Regions from separate parts of the Actinoplanes sp. NPDC051346 genome, predicted to be linked through region 3. Evidence: riboswitches for the same ligand, from Rfam matches in the RefSeq annotation. Region 3 holds a riboswitch; each other region holds the start of a gene.
The links. Region 3 has a riboswitch for cyclic di-AMP ahead of AB0M36_RS21725 (C40 family peptidase). Riboswitches for the same ligand answer to the same signal wherever they lie in the genome.
Positions count from the first base shown of each region.

Region 1: it holds a riboswitch for cyclic di-AMP, as region 3 does, so the genes downstream of both, AB0M36_RS25970 (hypothetical protein) here and AB0M36_RS21725 (C40 family peptidase) in region 3, are expected to answer to the same signal.
Region 2: it holds a riboswitch for cyclic di-AMP, as region 3 does, so the genes downstream of both, AB0M36_RS15895 (NlpC/P60 family protein) here and AB0M36_RS21725 (C40 family peptidase) in region 3, are expected to answer to the same signal.

Region 1 covers NZ_JBFBAJ010000011.1:103,611-108,259, reverse strand. Annotated here, with positions in the region: gene AB0M36_RS25980 (glycoside hydrolase family 65 protein) at 1-288, shown strand, start outside; gene AB0M36_RS25975 (hypothetical protein) at 361-1,380, opposite strand; cyclic di-AMP (ydaO/yuaA leader) riboswitch at 1,385-1,522, opposite strand; cyclic di-AMP (ydaO/yuaA leader) riboswitch at 1,800-1,936, shown strand; gene AB0M36_RS25970 (hypothetical protein) at 1,976-2,998, shown strand; gene AB0M36_RS25965 (ABC transporter ATP-binding protein) at 3,014-3,784, opposite strand; gene AB0M36_RS25960 (ABC transporter permease) at 3,777-4,649, opposite strand, start outside.
Region 2 covers NZ_JBFBAJ010000005.1:396,644-401,292, forward strand. Annotated here, with positions in the region: gene AB0M36_RS15890 (sigma-70 family RNA polymerase sigma factor) at 138-1,139, shown strand; gene AB0M36_RS15895 (NlpC/P60 family protein) at 1,319-2,245, opposite strand; cyclic di-AMP (ydaO/yuaA leader) riboswitch at 2,290-2,429, opposite strand; gene AB0M36_RS15900 (DUF3817 domain-containing protein) at 2,634-2,963, opposite strand; gene AB0M36_RS15905 (hypothetical protein) at 2,994-3,482, opposite strand; gene AB0M36_RS15910 (DUF6158 family protein) at 3,620-3,865, shown strand; gene AB0M36_RS15915 (DUF1360 domain-containing protein) at 3,876-4,484, shown strand; gene AB0M36_RS15920 (hypothetical protein) at 4,500-4,649, opposite strand, start outside.
Region 3 covers NZ_JBFBAJ010000008.1:275,611-280,259, reverse strand. Annotated here, with positions in the region: gene rsmH (16S rRNA (cytosine(1402)-N(4))-methyltransferase RsmH) at 1-362, opposite strand, end outside; gene mraZ (division/cell wall cluster transcriptional repressor MraZ) at 587-1,018, opposite strand; gene AB0M36_RS21725 (C40 family peptidase) at 1,461-2,267, opposite strand; cyclic di-AMP (ydaO/yuaA leader) riboswitch at 2,274-2,449, opposite strand; gene AB0M36_RS21720 (MurT ligase domain-containing protein) at 2,899-4,119, shown strand; gene AB0M36_RS21715 (glutamine amidotransferase) at 4,149-4,649, shown strand, end outside.

The DNA of each region.
Region 1 (4,649 bases), on a different contig from region 3:
GGCCGGCTCTCCTTCTCGCCGCGGCTGCCGAGCCGGATCAACAGCCTGGAGTTCTCCCTGTTGTGGCGGGGGCTGCGGGTGCGGGTCGAGGTGACGCCGGACGAGGTGACCTATTCGCTGCGCAACGGCGGCGGCTCCGCCCGGCTCGAGCTGCTGCACCACGGCAAGGAGGTGACGGTGACGCAGGTCAAGCCGGTGGTTCTGGCTATCCCGCCCGCGCCGCCGACCGGTCCGGCCCCGACCCAGCCTGCGGGCCGGGCGCCGGTGCGCCGGGCCAGCCACCAGTAGGAGCCCAGCAGAGAGCCCCCGCCTCCTCATCGATCAAGGGGAGCGGGGGCTCTTCGCGCGCGTGGTGCCTGGCTACAGCATGGATATGTGCACGTGGTCCGTGTGGTCGCTGGCGCCGGAATACGAGCTCCAGCCGGTCGCCGGGAACCAGATCATCTTGTTCCAGATGACGTACAGGATTCCGAGCCGGTCGGCGTTGCGGACCGCGAAGGCCATGAGGTTGTTGCCGTACTCGCGGGTGTCCTGGTTGTGCCAGGGCGAGAATCCGCTCTTCTGCAGCGACCAGTCGCAGGCGCGACCCTTGGGATGCTCGAACGGCCCGCCGGGGCGGAAACAGCCCACAAAGCGGGTGAAGCCGGCCTTCCTGACTTCCTTGTACATGTGCATCGTGCGGGCGGTGATGCAGCCGCCCGTCGTCTCGTCGTCGACGTTGCACGACTCCGAGCTGAACTCGCCGTCGCGGTTGCGGGGCGCGGGCGCGGCCACCTTCGACTTGAGATTCACGAAGCCACCCGTCACCGTCTTGCCGCCGACGAGTTGGAGCGCCTTCTCGGCGGACTCCTTGTTCTTCTCCATCGCTTCGAGGTTCTGCTTCTGCGACTTGATCTCTTGGTCCAGGCGAGCCTTGGAGGTGGCTACCCGGTCGATCGCGGCCTCGAGCTCGCTCAGCTTGCCGTCGTTGACGGAGTTGATCTCCTCGAGCGAGACGGCCTTCTCGAGGAAGCCGTCCGGCGACCGCACGTTGAGCAGGAAGCCCATGGTGGTCAGGCCGCCCGTGCGGTACTGCTGGGCCGCCACGGCACCCACCTGGGGCAGCAGGGCGTCGCGCTGAGCCTCCGCGTTCCTCACCTGCACGGCCAGGTTGGCCTGTGCCTTGGTGGACTTGGCGACGGCGGCCTTCGCCGCCAGATAGCGCCGACCCGTGCTGTCGAGCACGTCGTTGAGCATTGGGTTGTTCTCGCCGTCGTCGGGGGTCGACGAGTTTCCGCCACCGGGCGCCGCGGTCGCGGGGGCGCCGGGAGAGACGATCATGGTGATCGCGATCAGCGGTGCCAGGGCGAGGACCAGCCACCGGCCGGGTCTTGCCGTCATGCAGTTTCCTTCCGTGTTGCCGCCTACCGGGTTAGCTGACGGGTTCGGGACGGAAGCGATCCCTACCGCTGGTTCAGCGGATTCACCCCATTTTCCAGGTGGTTCCCCGGTTCGTCTTTCGGCGATTGAGCGGTGGTCCGCCGGCACCTTGGGGGCGGTGCCTTCTTGGCGGTGACCGGCGGAAAGCTTACCTGACTTCGGGCCTTGCATCAGCTGTCTAGAGGGGGAGAAAACTGTTACTGGACAACGACTTTGCGTTACTTTTCGATGAGTTGACGCAGGTCGTGGTCGGTGGCGGCGCATCAATGTGAGTCGTTCCACTCTCCCGGTGGAATAACTGTTTGTGTGCACTCGAATGCGCAGAGTGCGACACCTGTCGATGACGCGATTCCCTGGGTAGTCTTCGTCACGGTTCCATCACGGAACCGCCGCTCAATCGCCGAAAGGCGAGCCGGGGACCCAACCGGTAATGGGGTGAATCCGCTGAGTCAGCGGTAGGGATTGCTTCCGTCCCGAACCCGTCAGCTAACCCGGTCGGCGGCCGACGGAAGGAACGCACGTGAGGCTCGACCCTCTCCGCCGACGATTAGCGACCGTGCTCGCGGTCCTCGTCGCCACCTCGGGGCTGGCGCTCGCCGCTCCGGCAGCGGCCATGGCCGCACCCCGCCCGCTCGCCGCGCCGGGAGATTCCGGCGATGACGGGGAAGGTGGTTCGAAGTCGCTCGTCGAGCAGCTCGAGGCCGCCTCGAAGGGCTTCGTCGAGGCCAGGGAGGCGCTCGACCGCTCGAAGAAGCGCCAGCAGCAGATGACCGCGAAGCTCAAGGCGCTCGACGCCGAGCTCGGTCCCAAGCAGGGCGCCCTCGACGACATCGTCCGGCAGTCCTACCGCACGGGCCGGCTCGGTCCGATGAGCGCCCTGATCACGGCCGACTCCGCGCAGGGCCTGCTGGACCGTGCCGCGACGCTGGAGACCGTCGCGGTGAAGCAGGATCACGCGATCAAGGAGCTGAAGGACGCCCGGGCGAAGCAGGCGCAGGCGAAGCTCGCCATCGACGCCGAGGTCCGCGACCAGCAGCGCCAGGTCACCATCATGGCCAAGCGCAAGGCGCAGGCGGAAAAGGCGCTGAAGACGGCGAACGCCGCGGCCGGCGGTCCGAGCAGCGGCGCCTCCGGCGGCGGCAACAGCTCGCAGGCGGCGGCCGCCCGGCGCAACTCGGACGGTTCGCTGCCCGACGAGTCGTGCAGCGGGAACGACCCGACGACCAGCGGCTGCATCACGCCCCGCACCCTGCACGCCATGCAGGAGGCCCAGGCGGACGGCTTCACCCGCTTCGTCTCGTGCTTCCGCCCGCAGGGCAGCGGCGAGCACCCACTGGGCCGGGCCTGCGACTTCGCGTCCGACAAGACCGGCTTCGGCGGCGTCGCGACCGGCAGCAGCAGGGACTACGGCGACCGCCTGGCGAACTACTTCATCGACAACGAGGGCCGGCTGGGCGTGCTCTACGTCATCTGGTTCAAACGGATCTGGTTGCCGAGCAGCGGGTGGCAGCCGTACCTACGCGGCAACGGCGATCCGTCCAGCGACCACACGAACCACGTGCACCTGTCGATGCGATGAGGTCCGGGGCCTACGTCATTTCTTGACGTAGGCCTCGTACTGCTTGAGCACCTCGTCGGTCGGGCCGTCGGCGCGGATCAGCCCGGACTCGAGCCAGATGCTGCGCTCGCAGGTGTCCCGGATCGACTGCTCGCTGTGGCTGACCAGGAAGACTGTGCCGGCCTCGGCGCGCAGGTCGCGGACCCGCTGCTCGCTGCGCTTGCGGAACTTCGCGTCGCCGGTGGCCAACGCCTCGTCGATGAGCAGCACGTCGTGCTTCTTCGCCGCCGCGATCGAGAAGCGCAGCCGGGCGGCCATGCCGGAGGAGTACGTCCGCATCGGCAGCGAGCTGAAGTCGCCCCGCTCGTTGATGCCGGAGAAGTCGATGATCTCCTTCACCTGGGACTTGACCTGCTCCGGGGACATGCCCATCGCCAGGCAGCCCAGCACGACGTTGCGCTCGCCGGGCAGATCGTTCATCAGGGCCGCGTTGACGCCGAGCAGCGAGGGCTGGCCGGCCGCGTAGATCGCGCCCTTCTCGACGGGGAGCAGGCCGGCGATGGCCCGCAGCAGGGTCGACTTGCCGGAGCCGTTGGTGCCGATCAGGCCGATCGCCTCGCCCTTGTACGCGACGAAGCTCACGCCCTTGATCGCGTGCACCTCCCGCAGCGTGGCGGGCTTGGCGCCGGTGACGATCCGTTTGAAGGCGGCGACCGGGCTGTGCGTCCCGGCGCCACCGGCCTGGTGCACCCGGTAGACGACGTGGGCGTCGTCCACGATCACGGTGGGTTCACGCTGGTCAGCCACGGCCGTACCCCTTCTCTCCGCGCCAGAAGTAGATGTAGCCGCTGACCCCGACCACGAGGGTCCAGGCGATGGCCTCCAGCCACAGCACCAGCGGGGACGCCGCGAGCTCCACGTTCTCCATCAGGGCGTGCCGCATCAGCTCGATGAAGACGAGCAGCGGGTTGGCCTCGACGACCGCGAGCTTCCAGCCGTCGAGCTTCTCGGCGAACACGCCCACCGGGTAGAGGACGGCGGAGCCGTAGAACCAGATCCGCATGATGAAGGGCACGAGCTGCTTGAAGTCGGCGACCTTCGAGCCCAGCCGGGCCACGAACATGGCGAGACCGGCGTTGAAGATCGCCTGGAGCAGGAAGATCGGCACGATCAGCAGCCACTCCAGGGTCACCGGCTCGCGGAACCCGAGGGTGATCAGCAGCAGGACGGACATCGAGGCGAGCGTGTTGCGCACCTCGATCGTGGTGATCGCCAGGGGCAGGCTCGCGCGGGGGAAGTGCAGCGCCCGGATGAGCCCGAGGTTGCCGCTGATCGACTGGATCCCGGCCTGCACCACCGACTGGGTGAACTGGAACAGAAAGACACCGATGCACAGGTACGGCACGAAGTTCTTGATGTCCCGGTCTGTACCGAGGACGAACCCGAAGATCACGAAGTAGACGGTCGCGTTGATCAGCGGCGTCAGCACCTGCCACACCAGGCCGAGCCGGGTCTTGCCCAGCGACGAGGTGACCTTGGCGTTGGCGTACGACGCGATGAAGTGCCGGTAGGACCACAGCAGCCGCGTGTACGCGGGGAGGCTCGGCAGCTTGCCCGCCGCCGAGAGGCCGTGTCGTCGGGCCAACTCTCTCAGCGAGAGGCCGGTGTCGGA
Region 2 (4,649 bases), on a different contig from region 3:
TATCCACTCGACTCTCAGGTGACGCTCAGGCATTCGTGTCACTTTCGACCCAGCAGCCGGAATCAGCGCAGTGCAGCACTTGTTACGTAGGTGCCAGCACCGCAATGCACGAACTGCGGACGTTACGGGGAGGGCTGATGGACGCAGGAATTGCCCGTAACAGGGTTAGTGAAGGCAATGAGGGGACCGTGGGCAACGTGGAGAAGAACACCGTGATGCGGACGGACGAAGTCGCCGAGGAGCGCGACCTCGTTGGCGTCTACCTGCACGAGATCTCCCGGACGCCGCTTCTGGACGCCGCCAGGGAGGTCGACCTCTCCAAGGCAATCGAGGCCGGCCTCTATGCCGAGCACCTGCTCGAGAGCGGTGACGTCCGTCGCGGCGTGAGCCGGGAGGAGCTGGAACGTCTGGTCGTCGAGGGCGGACGGGCCAAGGACCTGTTCATCCGGGCCAACCTGCGCCTGGTCGTCTCGATCGCACGCCGGTACGTGCGCTCGGGCATGCCGATGCTCGACCTGATCCAAGAGGGCAACACCGGCCTGGTCCGCGCCGTGGAGAAGTTCGACTACGAGCGCGGCTACAAGTTCTCGACGTACGCGACGTGGTGGATCCGCCAGGCGATCAGCCGGGCGATCGCACAGCAGGAGCGCACCGTGCGCCTGCCCGTGCACCTCGTCGAGGACGTCAACCGGATGCGCAACGTCACCCGCCAGCTCGTCCGCGAGCTCGGCGCCGACCCGGAACCCGCGCAGGTCGCCGCGGCGCTGGGCGTCACGGTGGAGCGCGTCACCGAGCTGACCCGCTGGGCCCAGGACACCGTGTCCCTGGACACCCCGGTGGGCGACGACGGCGACACGAACCTCGGCGACCTCGTCGCCGACAGCGACGCGCCGTCGCCGGAGGAGATCGTGCTCACGGCGCTCGAGCGTCAGCGCATCGAGGGCCTGCTCAACCACCTCGACGACCGGTCGGCGGGCATCATGCGCGCCCGCTACGGCCTCGAGGACGGGCGGGAGCACTCGCTGACCGAGGTGGCGTCGCGCTTCTCGCTGTCGCGGGAGCGCATCCGCCAGCTCGAGATCCAGGCTCTGGGCCGGCTGCGTGAGCTGGCCCGCGCCGAGGGTCTGCAGGCCGCCTGACCCGTAGTCCCACCTCCCCGCAACGTCGAAGGCCGGTGTCCCGCAAGGGACGCCGGCCTTCTGGTTGCCTCGCTTTGCCTCGCTCCTTGCCTCGTTGCCATTCTGGTTGCCTGGGCAAGCGGAAGGCCGGTGCCCCGAGGGGGACACCGGCCTTCGTGCGTGGTGCGGTTACGGCGTGGTCAGTTCACTCGGCCGTACCCGTAGGGCGGCATGATGTCGATCGACACCTTGCTGATCGGCTCGCCGGGCACTGACGCGTGGATGATCTGCCCGCCGCCGACATAGATGCCCACGTGGGCGAGGCCGCGGTAGAACACCAGGTCGCCGGGTTCGAGCTGAGATCGGCTGACCCGACTCGTCTCACTGAACTGCGCCGCGGCGTTGTGGGAGAGCGATTTGCCCGCCGCGCGCCAGGCGGCCGACGTCAGGCCCGAACAGTCGTAAGCGCCCGGACCGCCGGCACCGTACGAGTACGGCTTGCCGATCTGGTTGTACGCGAACGTGACCGCCACCCCGGCCTTACCGGAAATATCGGGGATGTCGCCGGTGTACGCCGAGCCGTTCTCGGTCGCCTTGCCGTACGCCGCGGTGCGCATGGCGTACAGCTCCTTGAGGTCGCCCTCGATCTTCTTCTTGCGGGAGCCGAGCTCCTTGACCTCGGCCGCCTGCTTTGCCTGGGTGGCCTTCAGCGCGGACTGACGCTCCGAGTAGTTCTGCGTGGTGGCCGTGAACGTGTCGATGTCCCGCTGGCGGTCGCGCGACAACTGCTCGAGAAAGGACATCCGTTCGATGAGGTTCTCGCCGCCCTCGAACATGATGTTCATGGTGCCGACCTGGCCGGTCTTGTACGCCGAAGAAGCGATCACCTGCATCTGCGAGCCGGCGACCTGCAGGGCCGCCTTCGCGGGAGCGAGTGACGCGGCGAGCTTCTTCTCCTCGGCCTGTGTCTTCTTCAGGCTGATGCGCATCTTGTTGTAGGACTCGACGACGTCCTCGAGTTGGTGGGATGCCTTCTCGATCTTCTTCGTGAGTTCAGTGGTGGAGGGTGCCGCGTGCGCGGCCGGGGCGACGGTGCTGGAGAGCACGATCGCCAGGGCGGCGACCACCAGGGTGCGTAGCCTCGTGCGGGCGTGTGGCAACGGTACTGGCCTTTCTTCCGCTGTGCCGCCTACCGGGTTAGCTGACGGATTCGGGCGGGAAGAAGGCCCTACCGCGCGGAACGCGGATTCACCCCAGGTGCTACTTCGGTGGTTCCCCGGATCGTCGAGACGGTCGCGGCGCCCCAGGGGGATGGGGTCACCGTCTCCGCCGTCGAGACTCGGCGGCGTCGCCCGGCGCCACGTGAGGGTGTGGCTGCGGACCGGACCAACCGCACCAACTTATCGGCGATCTCGATTAACACAAGAGCCGGAAGAGTGACCTGCACCGATTATCGCAATTATCGGAATGATCCTGATAACAGGCTGCTATGCGCGCGATTCGCAGCGTTACTTTCTATTTCTCCGCCATCGCGGCCGGGGCCGCCACCGGCTGGACGGCCCACTTGTGCGAGACGACGTGCTCGGCCCAGAAGGACAGCAGCGGCACCGTGCCCGAGAGCATCACGAGCAGCATCCGGCCCTGCGACCAGCCGACGCGGCGGCTCAGATCGAAGGTGGCCACCAGATAGACCATGAAAAGGAAGCCGTGGACCGGGCTGACGGTCGCGACCACGGTGTCGTTGTCACCGAGGTACTTCAGCGGCATGCCCACCAGCATGAGCACAACGAGGACCACGCCGACGATCCAGGCGATGATCCGGTAGCGGGTGAGGGCTCCCTGCACGATCCACGTCCTTACTTGATGCTGTTCCGCTTACTTGATGCTGTTCCTGCGTCCGGGATAGTCGCCCGGCCGGGCCCCGGGGTGGGCGTTGAGCCAGGCGAGATAGTCGTTGTAGGCGTCGAGCTCCGGATCCTCGGGCGAGGGCGCCTGCCGGTTCACGGAAGCACGCACCGGACGCCGCACCGTGACGGGCTCGTCCGACGCCGGATCGGTCGTGCCGGCGCCGGCCTCCGAGCTCGGGGTGCCCGCGTCCGTGGCGTCCGGCTGGAGGGTGGCCGGTTCCTCGGCCGGGTGTTCCGGCGTCTGTCGGGCGGCCTTGAGCTCCTGCTGCGCCTCGCGGAACCATAGAAAGCCGACGAAGAACGCGAACACCGGCCACTCGAAGGTGTAGCCCCAGCTGAGGCTGTTGCCGCCGGTAGCGCGGCTGTACTGCCACCAGCCCAGGCCCAGGAAACCGACGATGAGTACGAGGGCGACCACGTGACGTGCGATCCACGCCAGGGTCCACAGCGCTCTCATGCGTCGAGGGTACCGGCAGGCCCGAGCCCGCCAGAGTCGCCGCTGCCCGTGGCCCGGGTGGGTGGCCGCGTGGCGGGGTTTGACCGCACGTGGCACGGGCAAACCGTTGCGGCAAGCACCGGAGAAAGGGAGAGATCATGAGCGACTCCGAGGTCGGCGACCGCGTCGGCACCGAGCAGGGCATCGACCCTGCGGGCCTCGCCGACGACGATTTGATCCGCGAGCTCTCCAGCCTGCACCGGACGCGGCTCGCGACGCTGCGGCACGGTCCCGACGCGGCGCTCGCGAACCACCTGCGGCGTACGGCGGAGTTGGAGACCGAATACCTGGCCCGTCACCCCGGGCGCGAGGTCGATCCGCACCGGCTCACGCAGGACTTCTGAGAGGAACCGCATGTCTCCCTCGGTACGCGCCCGGCTCGACCGGTTGCGCCGGCAGTACGCCCCCCACGAGCACCGGCCCCTCGACGGCTACGCGGCCATGATGGGCGCGTTCGGCGTGCTCGCCGGCAGCCTGGGCATCGCCGCGAAGATCACCGGGCGTACGGCGCCGGAGCGGCCAGCCATCGCCGACGTGGTGCTCATCTCGATCGCCACTCACAAGTTGAGCCGGCTGATCGCCAAGGACGCGATCACCAGCCCGCTGCGGGCGCCCTTCACCCGCTACGACGAGCCGGGTGGCGACGGCGAGGTCAACGAGGAGGTACGCCACCAGGGCAGCAGCGTGCGCCACTCGATCGGCGAACTGGTCAGCTGCCCCTTCTGCCTCGCCGTCTGGGTGGCTACCGGGTTGACCAGCGGGCTGGTGTTCGCACCGCGACTGACCCGGCTGGCGGCCACCGTCTTCACGGCGACGGCGGTCTCGGACTTCCTCCAGCTGGCGTACTCCGTCGCCAAGGAGGCGGCAGACGGCGGGCCCGAGCTCAACGGTGACCCCGAGCTAAACGGTGACGAGGAGCGGCCGGGACAGCAAGCGAGCGTTCGCGTGATCGCGTCGGCCTGACCCGCCGACGGGCCGTCACGGCGGGCCGTCGTTCTCCATCCCCGACCAGCCGCGGGGGCTCTCCTGTTCGCCATCGTCGCGTCCCTCGACGATGGCGGGCTCCACGGCGGTGGTGTCGTGCTCCCCGGCGAAGTCGCCCTCCTTGTCGGGGGTGCCGTCGTCGTC
Region 3 (4,649 bases):
GCCTCGTCGAGCTGCAACGAGGACACGCCCAGGTCGAAAAGCCCACTGTGGAAAACCGGGCGCCCGAGGTCCGCGAGGACCTCCGGGAGCTCGTCGTAGACGGCGTGGACCAGATGGACGCGATCGGCGAAGCGCTGGAGTCGGTGCCGGGAGTGCGCGAGCGCCTCCTGGTCCCGATCGAGTCCGATGAGGACCGCGTCCGGATACCGCTCCAGCACGGCCTCGGCGTGCCCGCCCAGGCCCAGCGTGAAGTCGACGTGCACCGCACCCGGACGGTCGAGCGCGGGGGCGAGCAGCTCGAGGCAGCGCTCGAGCAGCACCGGCACGTGCGTGCCGCGCGGCTCCCCCATGTCGACCCCCATCGTCCTGCTCTTTCCCGCGTGCCACGCGACCTTGCCCGAGCCGCGTCCGATCGTCTTCCGTACCGCCAGATCCCCATCCGCTCGTGCCCGTTGCCATCGGGCGCGCCCCACCGGACACACGCCTGGCACCGGGGAAGAGGCGCCAGGAGCGGGAGCGGCTGGAGATCTCGCAGTACGGCGGCAGCGACGTCCGGACCGCATCGGCGGCCGACAGGTAGCCACGCCTACAGGCCGCCGGGCAGCACCCCCTCTTCGATGTCGGCGAAGTCGTCCTCGCTCGCCGAGAGGTACTGCTCCCAGGACTGTCTGTCCCAGATCTCCACTCGCGTACTCGCACCGATCACCACGAGTTCACGGTCGAGAGCCGCGTATTCCCGCAGGTGCGCCGGGATGGTTACCCGGCCCTGCTTGTCGGGGATCTCGTCGTGCGCACTGGCGAAGAACACCCGGCTGTATGCCCGGGCGGCCTTGTTGGTGACCGGTTGGTCGCGCAGCTGCCCCGCGATCCGCTGGAATTCCGGCATCGGGAACACGTACAGGCAACGTTCCTGCCCCTTGGTGATCACGACACCTCCCGCCAGCTCGTCCCGGAACTTCGCCGGAAGAATCAGCCGACCCTTGTCGTCCAGGCGCGGGGTGTGTGTGCCGAGGAACATCGGCCAAACCCCCCTGCCCTGTGGCGCCGCTTATGGAATGTCTGGTGCGGTCCGCCGGTTCGCTCGGGCCGGCAGGTCCGCTCCGGCCTGCCACTGCGCTCCACTCTACTCCACTTCCCTCCACTCGCAACCGGAATCGGCCCGTCTGCGAACCGGATTCGCGGATGAATGCGCACGTCAGACGCGGTGGAGCCGGGGTGGAGGGTTTGCCGCCTCCGATCATGGTCCACTTTCCGACAAGCCGCCCAGTCGGGCACGAAACTCCACCGAAAAAGGACGTTCCGCACGCGCGAAACGCCCTTGGGGAGAGAAGTGGAGGAATCGTGGGGAGCGAAGTGGAGGAAATGAGCGACCGCGCGAAGCGACAACGACAGTGGGGCGCGACCCGAACCGGGTCACGCCCCACTGAACTGTCGTACTGCTTTACCTTTACCGCATCGCGTCAGGCGGCGAGGCGCCGAACGACGTAGTTGTTGCTCCAGATCTTGTGCTTGCCGACCGTCATGCCCGGACGCGGCGAGTCGTACATGTAGCCACCGCCCGCGTAGATGGCGGCGTGGTAACCGTGCGAGCCGTTACGGAAGATGATCAGGTCACCGACCTGCTTGTTGCTCTTGCTGACCTTCTTGCCGTATTTCTGCTGCCCGTTCGCGCTGTGCGGCAGCTTCTTGCCGACTGCCTTCTTGTAGACGTACTTCGTGTAGCCCGAGCAGTCGAAGCGGTTGGGCCCGGATGCGCCGTAGCTGTAGCGGGCGCCCCGGTGCTTCTTGGCCTCGGCGAGGATCTTCGCGCCACCGGACCTGACAGTGATCTTGACGGCCGAGGAGGTGTTGGGCGCGACCCCGCTCTGGCCCTCGTAAGACGTGCGGAACCACATCGTCTTGCCAGGCTTGGTGGTGAACGTGACCATTCCCGAGGAATTCTTCCGTCGGTCCCAGGTCTTCCACTTGCCGTTGACCTTCGACTGGAGACGTACCCAGCCGCGGACCAGCTTCTTGCCGGTCCTGGGGTCGATCAGCTTCGTGGTCACGCGGACCTTCGAGCCCCAGTTGACCGTCCGCTTGCTGTACGAGGCGGTGATACGGGGCTTGACGGGCTTCGCCGAGACCGCCGTGACGACGGGAGCGGCGGCGGCGACTGCCGGTGTGGCGACCAATTGGCCGGCGCAGAGGCAGAGACCCAGGGACAGTGCGACGGTTCCGGTGCCGGTGGACATGCGGCGGCCCCGGCTCGAACTGCGTTCGTGCACGGTAGATGATTCCCTCCGGCACGCCTGCGAGGTTAGCTGTCGGGTTCGGGCGGGAAGGTGTGCCCGGCCGCCGGATGGCGACTTCACCCCAAGGTCCGCCGGGTCTCGCGACCCGGTGCGGACCGGATATGGGTCCCCCGTCCCTGCCCCCGTATGCCTGTGTGGTTGTGCGCGTACTCGTGGTCGTACCGCCTGGATCGGGGCAGGGCTCGGCGTGATCCGTGCGGTGCGAGCGGTGGGCGGTCGCTCACCGGCACACCCTGCCTACCGGATTTCTCGATCCACCGCATGCCCCCGCATCGTCACTCTTCGTATTTGGCACAGTGGACAGTGTCCGGTTTGAGACCGGGCTGTGACATATGCCGCCACAATGCGTGTGTGCCTGATTACAGTCAGGTGAAAGTTACGGGTGAAACAGAACACATAAAAGGCGAAGGCACGTCTGATCATGGATGGGAGCAATGTCGGGCGAATGCCCCCGCAAACCTTCTCACCGGCCCAAACACCACTCTGGACGACCAAAGCCGATCAACCGTTCGGCCGATCGGCCGCCGGACGGACGGTGTCGCACTCGCGGCCACTCGACGTAGTGTCCGTTTCCGGTACCCTCGTCGCCGTGACGGACGGGAAATTGCCCTTGCGGGCCAAGCTTGCGACCTCCGTGTCGCGCACGGCCGCGGCCCTCTCACGGGCCGCGGGACGAGGCGACGGCTCGGTGATCGGGGGCTGGATCGGCCTCAAGATCGACCCTGACCTGCTGCGGAACCTCGCCGCCGGCCGGGCGATCGCGCTCGTGTCGGGCACCAACGGCAAGACCACCACGACCCGCTTCGCCGCCGCGGCGCTCGGCGTCCTGGGACCGGTCGCCACCAACTCGTTCGGCGCCAACATGCCCACCGGGCACACCTCCGCGCTGGCCAAGGCCGGGTCGACCCCGTTCGCCGTCCTCGAGGTCGACGAGCATTACCTCGCCCAGGTGATCAACGAGACCAACCCGCGCGTGGTCGCCCTGCTCAACCTCTCCCGCGACCAGCTCGACCGGGCCAAGGAGGTGGCGATGATGGCGCAGATGTGGCGCACCGCCCTCGCCGCCCACCCGGACGTGCACGTGGTCGCCAACGCCGACGACCCGATGGTGGTCTGGTCGGCGGTCAACACCGCGCACGTCACCTGGTTCAGCGCCGGTCAGCGGTGGACGGACGACTCGTGGGTCTGCCCCGAGTGCGGCGGCTCCATCCAGCGCGCGAACGGCGACTGGTGGTGCACCGGCTGCCCCCTGCGCCGGCCCCAGGCGCAGTGGACGGTCGAGGACGAGGGTGTGCTCGACCCCAGGGGCGACTGGCACCTGGTCAAGCTCCAGCTGCCGGGCCAGGTCAACCTCGGCAACGCGGCCACCGCGCTGGCCCTCGCCGCGGAATTCGGCGTACGCCCCATCGAGGCCGTCCCCCGGCTCGCGAGCGTGGCGTCGGTCGCCGGCCGCTACGCCCAGGTGGAACGCGACGGGCGCACCATCCGCCTGCTGCTGGCGAAGAACCCGGCCAGCTGGCTCGAGGCCTTCGACATGGCCGAGCTGGCCCCCACACTGCTCTCCATCAACGCCCGCGACCCCGACGGCTTCGACACCTCCTGGCTCTACGACGTCGACTTCTCGCCGCTGCGCGGACGGCCCGTCCTGATCACCGGCGACCGCGCCTACGACCTCGCGGTCCGGCTGGAAGTGAACGATGTGGCCTTCCGGCACGTTAAATCCTTCGACGAGGCACTCCGGGCCACTCCGCCGGGCCGCCTCGAAGTGATCGCCAACTACACGGCGTTCCAAGACATCCGAGCGGAGCTGGACCGTGTCAACTGAGCCTTCCCGCGGCGGAAAACCGAGGACAAATCGTGACTGAGAGCGTGCTACGCATCGTCTGGATCTATCCGGACCTGCTGTCGACCTACGGCGACCGGGGCAACATGCTGATCCTGGCCCGTCGGGCCCAGCTGCGCGGCATCCCGGTCGAGACCTACCAGGTCCGCTCCGACCAGCCGATGCCCACCACCGCCGACATCTATCTGATCGGCGGCGGCGAGGACGGCCCGCAGGCGCTGGCCGCCCAGCGGCTCATCGCCGACGGCGGCCTGCACCGCGCGGTGGCCCAGGGCGCGGCCGTGCTGGCAGTCTGCGCCGGCTACCAGCTCTTCGGCACCTCGTTCTCCGCCAAGGGCGCCACCTGCGCCGGGCTCGGCCTGCTGGACCTCAGCTCCGACCGGGGCGAGACCCGGGCGGTCGGCGAGGTGCGCGGCGACATCGACCCGCGGCTGGGCCTGCCCCCGCTGACCGGCTTCGAGAACCACGGCGGGCGCACCCACCTCGGCCCCGGCGTCACACCGCTGGCCCGG